Regions from separate parts of the Arthrobacter sp. D2-10 genome, predicted to be linked through region 1. Evidence: riboswitches for the same ligand, from Rfam matches in the RefSeq annotation. Region 1 holds a riboswitch; each other region holds the start of a gene.
What was found. Region 1 has a riboswitch for S-adenosylmethionine ahead of M1D74_RS14140 (bifunctional o-acetylhomoserine/o-acetylserine sulfhydrylase). Riboswitches for the same ligand answer to the same signal wherever they lie in the genome.
Positions count from the first base shown of each region.

Region 2: linked by a shared signal. The riboswitch ahead of M1D74_RS01525 (ABC transporter ATP-binding protein) and the one ahead of M1D74_RS14140 (bifunctional o-acetylhomoserine/o-acetylserine sulfhydrylase) in region 1 are both predicted to bind S-adenosylmethionine.
Region 3: linked by a shared signal. The riboswitch ahead of M1D74_RS13365 (rhodanese-like domain-containing protein) and the one ahead of M1D74_RS14140 (bifunctional o-acetylhomoserine/o-acetylserine sulfhydrylase) in region 1 are both predicted to bind S-adenosylmethionine.
Region 4: linked by a shared signal. The riboswitch ahead of M1D74_RS10595 (aminotransferase class V-fold PLP-dependent enzyme) and the one ahead of M1D74_RS14140 (bifunctional o-acetylhomoserine/o-acetylserine sulfhydrylase) in region 1 are both predicted to bind S-adenosylmethionine.

Region 1 covers NZ_CP096431.1:3,022,337-3,024,530, reverse strand. The annotation lists gene M1D74_RS14145 (SDR family NAD(P)-dependent oxidoreductase) at 1-548, opposite strand, end outside; SAM riboswitch class IV at 729-845, shown strand; gene M1D74_RS14140 (bifunctional o-acetylhomoserine/o-acetylserine sulfhydrylase) at 889-2,194, shown strand, end outside.
Region 2 covers NZ_CP096431.1:292,861-295,054, reverse strand. The annotation lists gene M1D74_RS01535 (carbohydrate ABC transporter permease) at 1-90, shown strand, start outside; gene M1D74_RS01530 (hydroxyacid dehydrogenase) at 87-1,160, shown strand; SAM riboswitch class I at 1,281-1,381, shown strand; gene M1D74_RS01525 (ABC transporter ATP-binding protein) at 1,387-2,194, shown strand, end outside.
Region 3 covers NZ_CP096431.1:2,852,589-2,854,782, reverse strand. The annotation lists gene M1D74_RS13370 (O-succinylhomoserine sulfhydrylase) at 1-408, opposite strand, end outside; gene M1D74_RS13365 (rhodanese-like domain-containing protein) at 479-931, opposite strand; SAM riboswitch class IV at 938-1,063, opposite strand; gene M1D74_RS13360 (aminodeoxychorismate lyase) at 1,151-2,005, opposite strand; gene M1D74_RS13355 (hypothetical protein) at 2,024-2,194, opposite strand, start outside.
Region 4 covers NZ_CP096431.1:2,271,206-2,273,399, reverse strand. The annotation lists gene M1D74_RS10595 (aminotransferase class V-fold PLP-dependent enzyme) at 1-1,122, opposite strand, end outside; SAM riboswitch class IV at 1,166-1,280, opposite strand; gene hisN (histidinol-phosphatase) at 1,338-2,162, opposite strand.

The DNA.
Region 1 (2,194 bases):
TCCGGGGCGCTGGGACCGCCCATTTGAGTGGGCACCCATCCCGGATCTACCGCGTGGGCTTCCACGTCCAGCCACCGAGCCGCGACCGCTGCCCACAGTGCGGTGACATACAGCTTGCTGTCTGAGTAGGAACCCGGCCGCTTGTCAGCATGTGACCAGTCAACCGACGCCAGATTCGTGGAGCCGGACTGATGCATCCCGCTGCTCAGGTAGATAATTCTCCGTGGCTTCTGCATGCTCGCGGTCAGCACGTACGGTGCGACCGTGTTCACGGCAAATACGTCACGGCCGCTGTAGACGCCGGCGTTATGGATGATGGCGTCGAACGGCCCAAGGTGATCTGCCTGCTCCGCTACCTGAATGGTTTCCTGCAGGTCCGCCAGATTCCCGAAGACTGCGCCCACCGCCATCCCACGGACCTCCACCAGATCCGCGAACCGGGATTCCTCCCTCGCATGCAGCACCACTTCATGATCGCGGTGTATCAGTTCCCGGGCGGCGTTGAGCCCCAGTCCTCCGGCCGAACCGGTGATCAAAATCCTTACCATGGTCCTCCGCGCTTAGTTGAGATGACGGGTTCTGCCGGCGGCACGAGTGTCCTGCCCTCGCCCAATCAGTTATGACAGCAACCGAAGATCGGGAATCTCATCTCGGGCGACGCTTCGCTCGATCCGTAGATCTTCGTCATGTTGGCACTCAGGGCAGCCGGCTTGCCTACACTGGGCTCAGGTCATGAGTGCCAGCATCGAGCCCCGGCTTGCTGGCCGGCAACCCTCCTTCCGCGGCGGGGTGCCCCGGGTGAGGACCTGGCTGTTCGGCGAAGGGCCGGACGGCAAGCGCGGCCCGTGGTGCTTTGAGCATGCCGGGCCCAGATCACAGGAGCCTTGAATGTCCAACGGATGGTCCTTCGAAACACGCCAGATTCACATCGGGCAGGAGCCCGACGCCGCCACCGGTGCCCGTGCACTGCCTATCTACCAGACCACGTCCTTCGTGTTCCCGAGCGCCGAGAGCGCGGCGAACCGCTTCGCCCTGGCCGAACTGGCGCCCATTTACACGCGCATCGGCAACCCGACCCAGGACGCGGTGGAGCAACGGATAGCAAGTCTCGAGGGTGGCCTGGCTGCCCTCCTGCTCAGCTCCGGCCAGGCGGCCGAGACCTTCGCAATCCTGAACATCGCCGAATCCGGTGACCACATCGTCGCCAGCCCTAGCCTTTACGGCGGCACCTACAACCTGTTCGCGCACACCCTGAAGAAGTTCGGTATCTCGGTCACGTTCGTCGACGATCCTGACAACCTCGACCAGTGGCGTGATGCCGTGCAGCCGAACACTAAGCTCTTCTTCGCCGAAGTTGTGTCCAACCCGCGTCAGGACGTCCTCGACATTGAAGGCGTCTCCCGCACTGCTCATGAGGCAGGGGTACCGCTGATCGTCGACAACACCCTCGCGACGCCGTACCTGATCCGCCCGCTGGAGTGGGGCGCGGACATCGTGGTTCATTCCGCCACCAAGTACCTCGGCGGCCACGGCGCGGCAATCGCGGGTGTGATTGTGGACTCCGGCAAGTTCGACTTCAGCAAGGACCCTGAGCGCTTCCCAGGCTTCAATACCCCGGACCCCACCTATAATGGGCTGGTTTACGGTCGGGATCTCGGGGAGGGCGGCGCCCTCGGCGCCAACCTGTCCTACATCCTGAAGGCACGCGTCCAGCTCCTGCGTGACCTGGGCTCAGCGGTCTCGCCCTTCAACGCCTTCCTCATTGCGCAGGGTCTGGAGACACTGAGCCTGCGCGTGGAACGCCACGTCTCCAACGCCGAGAAGGTTGCCCGCTGGTTGGAGGAAAGGGACGACGTCGAATCCGTCGCCTACGCGGGCCTCCCGTCAAGCCCCTGGTATGAGCGCGGCCGTAAGTACGGTCCTAAGGGGACCGGCGCCATCGTTTCCTTCAACCTGGCGGGCGGTGCTGAGGCTGGAAAGCGTTTCGTGGATGCGCTCGAGCTGCATTCACACGTCGCGAACATCGGGGACGTCCGGTCCCTGGTGATCCACCCCGCATCCACCACGCACAGCCAGCTTTCGCCGGAGCAGCAGGCCGTTGCCGGGGTGACTCCCGGACTGGTCCGGCTCTCGGTGGGACTGGAGCACATCGACGACATCCTGGCGGATCTCGAGACAGGCTTCCGCGCTGCGA
Region 2 (2,194 bases), 880 kb from region 1:
CTGCTGGCCCTGGTACCGGTTCTGGTTTTCTTCATCATTTTCCAGCGATTCCTGATCAGCGGTGTCGCTACCCAGGGACTGAAGGGATGAGCGCGCTGCAGAGGGATGCGACGCTTTCGCAGATTCCTGAACCAGGTGCTGCGGAGAAAGATTCACGGCGCCTGAGGGGTGCGCTCTTCATGCCCCGCAGCACTGTGAACCGAATTTTTCCAGGCTCAGTCCTGGATGAGCTGGCGGAAGTCGTAGACCTCGTCTCGCGTGAACCGCTCGAGGATTTACGGGACCCAGCGGTTCGAACAATACTTTCGGACATCGACGTACTGATCACAGGCTGGGGAAGCCCGAAGGTCGACGAGGAAGTGCTCAGCACGGCTCCGAAACTCCGCGCCGTTTTCCACACGGCGGGGACGGTGAAGGGAGTGATTAGCCAGGGATGCTGGGAACGTGGCATCGCCATCAGCTCTGCGGCTGCGGTCAATGCAATTCCCGTCGCGGAGTACACCATGGCGATGATCGTCCTGGCCAACAAGCGTGTCCTGCCGCTGGCCGATGCTGTTCGAACCAACCGTGGCCGAGTATCTCCCGAAGAGCTTTTCCCCGGACTCGGCAACTTCGGAAAGCGGGTCGGAATCATCGGGGCCTCACGCATCGGGCGGCAGGTTATCCGTTTGCTCGCCGCCTACGATCTTGAAGTCGCCGTCGCTGACCCTTTCGTCGACAAAGCGGAGGCAGACCAGCTTGGCGTGCAGTTGAAAGAGCTCGACGAACTACTCCCCTGGGCCGACGTGGTATCACTCCACGCGCCATCCATCCCGGAAACACGGGGCATGATCGATCGTCGCCGCATCGGCCTTATGCGGGCCGGCACAACCTTCATCAACACGGCGCGGGGAGAGATCGTAGATCAACAAGCGCTCACCGAGCGGCTTCAGACCGGTGACATCTTCGCCGTTCTCGATGTCACATCGCCGTCCGTGCTGCCAATGGACTCTCCGCTGTACGATTTGCCGAACGTGTTGCTCACTCCCCACATTGCGGGTTCGTTGGGGTCGGAGCTTGCCCGGCTGGCACAGTCCTCCATCGAAGAGTTACGGCGGTTCACGAACGGCGAACCGCTCGAGCACCAGATCAAGACCGACCTCCTGCCCATCACTGCCTAAGGAAAATTAGGGCGGTGGACTGGCCGCTCGAGTACCCTCGGCACGCCCTCGGGACTGGCGGAACGCGTTTTGTTACGACACATGTTGCGCCGAAGGCTCAGAAAGTCGTTTAGTTGAAGCTCACCATCCCGAGCGGCCGAGAGACCTGGATCGTTGACGCCGCAGCAACCCTTACCTGCTATTCGCAGGGGAACGGGTGCTACTGCCAGGAGCGATGGAGTGTTTCATGAGTACCCTTTTGAGTGCACAGCAGCAGGCGTCCCGGAAGACACAACCCGGCGCCGCCGGCAAGCAAGCCCTTCCCCTGACATTCTCCTCACTGGTCCGTTCCTTTGGCAGCGGCAGCGCTGAGCATGTGGTCCTGAGGGACATCAACCTCGAGGTTCGCGCCGGTGAAGTGCTGGCGATTGTCGGAGCGAGCGGCTGCGGAAAATCAACCCTGCTTCGGGCCGCGGCCGGCCTCGACTCACCTACCGGCGGCAAGGTTCTGATCGACGGCACCGCCGTCAACGGGATCGACGACCGCTGCGCCTTCGCCTTCCAGGAACCCCGCCTCCTTCCCTGGCTCTCCCTGCGTGCCAATATCGCAATCGGACTGCCCAAGGGAACCAGCGCCGCAGCCGGCAAGGCAAAAGTCACGGAGCTCCTCGGTCTCGTCGAGCTAGCCGACTTCGCCGGGCACCGCCCCCGTGAGGTCTCGGGCGGCATGGCACAGCGCGCGTCGCTGGCCCGGGCACTCGCACGCAACCCAGGTGTACTGCTGCTCGATGAGCCATTCGGTGCGCTGGACGCACTGACCCGCCTGAAGATGCAGGACCTCCTGCTCGATATCCACCGCGCGCAGCCCACAACGGTCCTGCTCGTCACGCACGACGTCGACGAAGCCCTCCAGCTTGCCGACCGCATCATCGTGCTCGGCAAATCAGCGGACCCGGCTCACCCCGGAGCATCCGTCACCGAGGTGCTCACCGTGCCGGGCGAGCGCCCCCGCGACCGCAATTCGGCTGAGCTCGGTCGAATGCGGAGCTCACTGC
Region 3 (2,194 bases), 170 kb from region 1:
GAAGACGGTCTCCACGCCCCACCGCGGAAGGATCTCATTCAGGATGACGAAGCAGGACCCGAACAGGCTGCGGGATGCGACCACCCGGTCCCCGGCAGCCAAAAGCGCGCCGAGTGCAGTGAAGACAGCGGACATGCCGCTGGCCGTGGCGAAGCACGCTTCCGCTCCCTCGAGCAGGCGCAGGCGTTCCTGGAACATGGCGACCGTCGGGTTGCCGTACCGCGAGTAGACGAAGCGGTCCACGTCACCGGTGAACGCAGCTTCGGCCGCCGCAGCGGATGAGTAGACGAACCCCGAGTTGAGAAAGAGCGCCTCGGACGTTTCCTCGAAGTTGGACCGGGCCAGCCCGCCGCGAACGGCGAGAGTATCCGGCGACCAGGCAGCGACGTCGTCGTCTGTCTGTTGAATGCGGGGATAGCCGCCGTTTCCGGCGACCGGCTCGCGGTTGACCGCCGGAGAGAACGACGACGGCGTGGGCTCACTCACCGGGGTTGCCCTGCCCAGCTGCCGGGACGGCAGCACCGGAACCGGAGTGGGCAGTGGTCGCCAGGCCGCATGCCTGCCAGCCGCCGTCGGCTTCGAACCCGTGGATCACGTTGTACGCGGTGTGGCCCGCGGCGGCGGCGCTCTGCGCAGCCGCAACCGAGCGGACGCCGGAGCGGCACAGGAAGAGCAGTTCCCGCCCCTTCAGGCCGTTGAGCTGGTTGAGGAACGAGACGTTGCGGCTGCCGTCGGACCGGTTCCATTCCAGGAACAGCGGCACGGTTCCGGCGTCGGTGAGGTCCGGGACCCCGACGCTCTGCCACTCCTCGACCGTGCGGACGTCCACAAGGACGGCGCCCTTGCTGACGCGTTCCACCGCTTCTCGGGGGGTGATGTCGCCGGCGTAACCGTTGCCGGAGCGGACCTGGGGGGTTGGATGCTGTGACACTGTGTCTCCTCACGCTGTGCACGTTGGTGATCGTGGATCCTGATCGGTGTGCCGAGTAGTCACCTGAGGCACCCCGCCGTGAAAGAGGGTTGCCGGCCAGCAAGTCAGGGCTTTGCGCTGGCGCTCGTTACTCCGGTTTGAACGTAGCATCGGCGGCGGCAAACCTGCCATGCGCGGCCGTAACGTGCGGTAACGCCATGCCCTCCTGATCCAGCCCGGTCAGGAGACAGCGTCCACCAGCGCGCCCAGCTCCTTCGTCAGTTCCGGCGATGTGGCGACCGGTTTTCCGTCGATGCTCTCGACCTCCGCGAGCAGCCGGACGCTGGAAATCAGCCAGACCCCGTCCGCGGTCAGCAGGTCTTCAGGAACGAGAGGACCGTAACCCAGTTCCCAGCCGGCCTCGCGGGCGGTGGCGAACAGCGCCCCCTGCGAGGTGCCGGGGAGGATCCCGCTTTCCAGTTGCGGCGTAATGAGTCGCTTGACGCCGTCAGCAACCCGGGCAATGAGGACCGTCGATGTGGGTCCCTCGAGGACCTTGCCGTCGGAGGACGTGAAGATGACATCATCGGCGCCGTGCGCCCGCGCGTATCGCAGGGCAGCCATGTTCACGGCGTAGGAGAGCGTTTTCGCTCCCATCAGCAGCCAGGGCGCGCGTTGGGCCACCGTGCTGTCGTAGCCGCGGTCGAGCAACAGCACCTTCAGGCGCTGTCCGCGCAGTTCCTTCGGCAGCGGAGAAACCTGCACCCAGGCGGTGGCTCCCGCTCCTTCCTCGCCGCGGGTGGCAACGAGCTTGACGACCAGTTCGCCGTCGTCGTCGGCTTCCGCAAGTGCAGTGGTGATGGCTCGTTCCCAAACGCTCGACGCCGGGACGTCGAGTTCCAGCGCTTCGGCGGACGTGGCGAGGCGCGCCAGATGCGCCTGCAGCTTCCGGGGGGCGCCCTGCACCGCCAGCATGGTCTCGAAAATGCCGTCCCCGCGGGTGATGCCCGTGTCGGTGACCTTGAGCTGCGGTTGCCCTGCGTCGGCGATGCGGCCGTCGGGATAGGCGGAGTCGAGGAACACCAGAACAGTCATGCGCCCAAGCCTAGTCACTCAGGAGTCCGAGCCGCTTCCCTCGTTCAATCCGCGCTGGGCCCAATCTGCCTCGTCGGAGGCTTCCTCCGGGAGTGGATCGGTGGCATCCGGTACCTGGTCGGGGGCGTAGTCGATGAGGCCCGCGTCGACCCGCTCCTGCTCGGTGGCTGCCGCCAGGGCATCATCGTC
Region 4 (2,194 bases), 750 kb from region 1:
CAACGGGTGCGCGCAGAACTTCCCGTCGCGAAGCCCCACGCCATGCTCAGCGGAAAGATATGCGGCGACGAGGCCGGCGTCGTAACCGTGAACTGAGAAGTTCACCACTCCTATCGCATCGGTGCTGTCCGAGAAGATACGGTGCACCGTCACGCCGGACAGGGCGGCAAGCCCTTCAATCAGAGCGTTCCGGAGAGCCGACTCGTGCGCGAGCCATTCATCCGCATCGAGAGCCGCGAGGACTTCTGTCGCATGCGCGAGCGCTGCCGCGCCGAGGACATTCGGGGAGCCGCCCTCATGCCGGGCTGGGCCGGTTGTCCAGGCCACCGAATCAACCTTCACCGTTTTCACAGCTCCGCCACCGGCGAGGTGCGGCGTCCCGGCGTCGAGCCAGTCAGGCCTCCCAACCAGCACACCGGCTCCGAAAGGGGCGTACAGCTTGTGACCGGAGAAAACGACGTAGTCGATGCCATCCCTGACCAGGTCCAGCCGCCGGTGCGGGGCCAACTGGGCGGCGTCGACGACGATGCGCGCCCCGTGCTCATGCGCCACACGGGCGAGCCGGTCGATCGGTAGGATCTCCCCGGTGACGTTCGAGGCGCCCGTCACGGCGAGGAGACTCACACGGCCGGACTCCAGTTCTTCCTCCAACGCAGTCAGCGTTCCTTCGATGGTCTCTGCTGCGACGATTCCGCGGTGAGGGCGGTCGAACCAGGGGAGGAGGTTGGCGTGGTGTTCCAGGTCGAGGTAAAGAACCTCCCCGTCCACCGGTACGCAGCCCGCCAGGAGATTGAGGGAATCCGTGGTGTTGCGGGTGAAGATGACCGCGTCGTCTTCTCGGCCACCGACGAAGGTCCTGACCGTTCTCCGAGCGTTCTCATACAGAGACGTTGAAATCTGCGAAGCGTATCCGGCACCCCGATGAACGCTCGCGTAGTAGGGAAGAACGCGCTGCACATAGTCATTTACCGACTGAAGCGCGGGCGTAGATGCTGCGTAATCCAGGTTGACGTAGCGAACCGTCGCGCCGTCAATCACCGGTGCCTGCAGTTCTGCGCCGAGAACTGCAGCAAGTGGTGCAGTGGTCAGCCCATCAACGTCTTCGAGAAGTGCATTGGTCACAGGAATTTACCCCACAAATTCTCATGGGGCTCCACCGAGGTTGGCCCCGCGCTTGCCGAACCAATTTTCTGGACGGCCTGGTCGTCACCCGGGGCACCCCACCGCGGAAGGAGGGTTGCCGGCCAGCAAACCGGGGTTTAGCGCTGGCACTCGTGACCTAGTAGTTCAGAATAGGGCAGTCCCGAATAAGATGCGGATTTTGTTACGCGGCGTTGTCAGGCGCCGGCGCCTTTCTGCAGGAGATCGTCCAGCGAGGGGTTGAGCATCTTCAGCACATCGTTGTGCAGAATGCTGTTGGTAGCCAGTGCGTTCCCGCCGAAGGGGCCGTCAGCACCTTCGAGTGATGTGAACCGCCCGCCGGCCTCCGTAACAATGGGCACCAACGCAGCCATGTCGTACAGATTCAATTCCGGTTCGCATGCGATGTCCACTGCACCCTCCGCGACCAGACAGTACGACCAGAAGTCGCCATAAGCGCGGGTACGCCAGACCGAGTCGGTGAGCGACATAAACTCGTCTAAGTTCCCGCGTTCCTTCCACCCGGTGAGGCTGGAATAGGAGAGGGAGGCGTCCTCCAGCCGGGAAACGCTCGAAACCCGCAGGCGGGTTGCCGCGGCAAGCGACTTGCCCATGAACGCACCGGTTCCGGTCGCCGCCCACCAGCGCTTGCCCAGGGCAGGAGCGCTGACGACGCCGACAACCGGACGACCCTCATCAACGAGGGCGATGAGGGTGGCCCACACCGGAACCCCTCGGACGAAGTTCTTGGTGCCGTCGATCGGGTCGATGATCCATCGCCGGGAGCCGGCGCCGCTGCTTCCGAATTCCTCACCGAGAACGGCGTCGCGGGGGCGGGCTCGCGACAATTGTCCGCGGATAGCTTCTTCGGCCGACTTGTCGGCATCCGTGACCGGAGTGAAGTCAGGCTTGGTTTCAACCGCCAGATCCTGTGCCTTGAACCTCGACATGGTCTGGTCGTCCACGGAGTCGGCCATCACATGGGCAAGGCGGAGGTCATCGTTGTAGCTCTGGAGGTTCATACCCTTCAACCTATATGGTCAGGGCTTCCAGA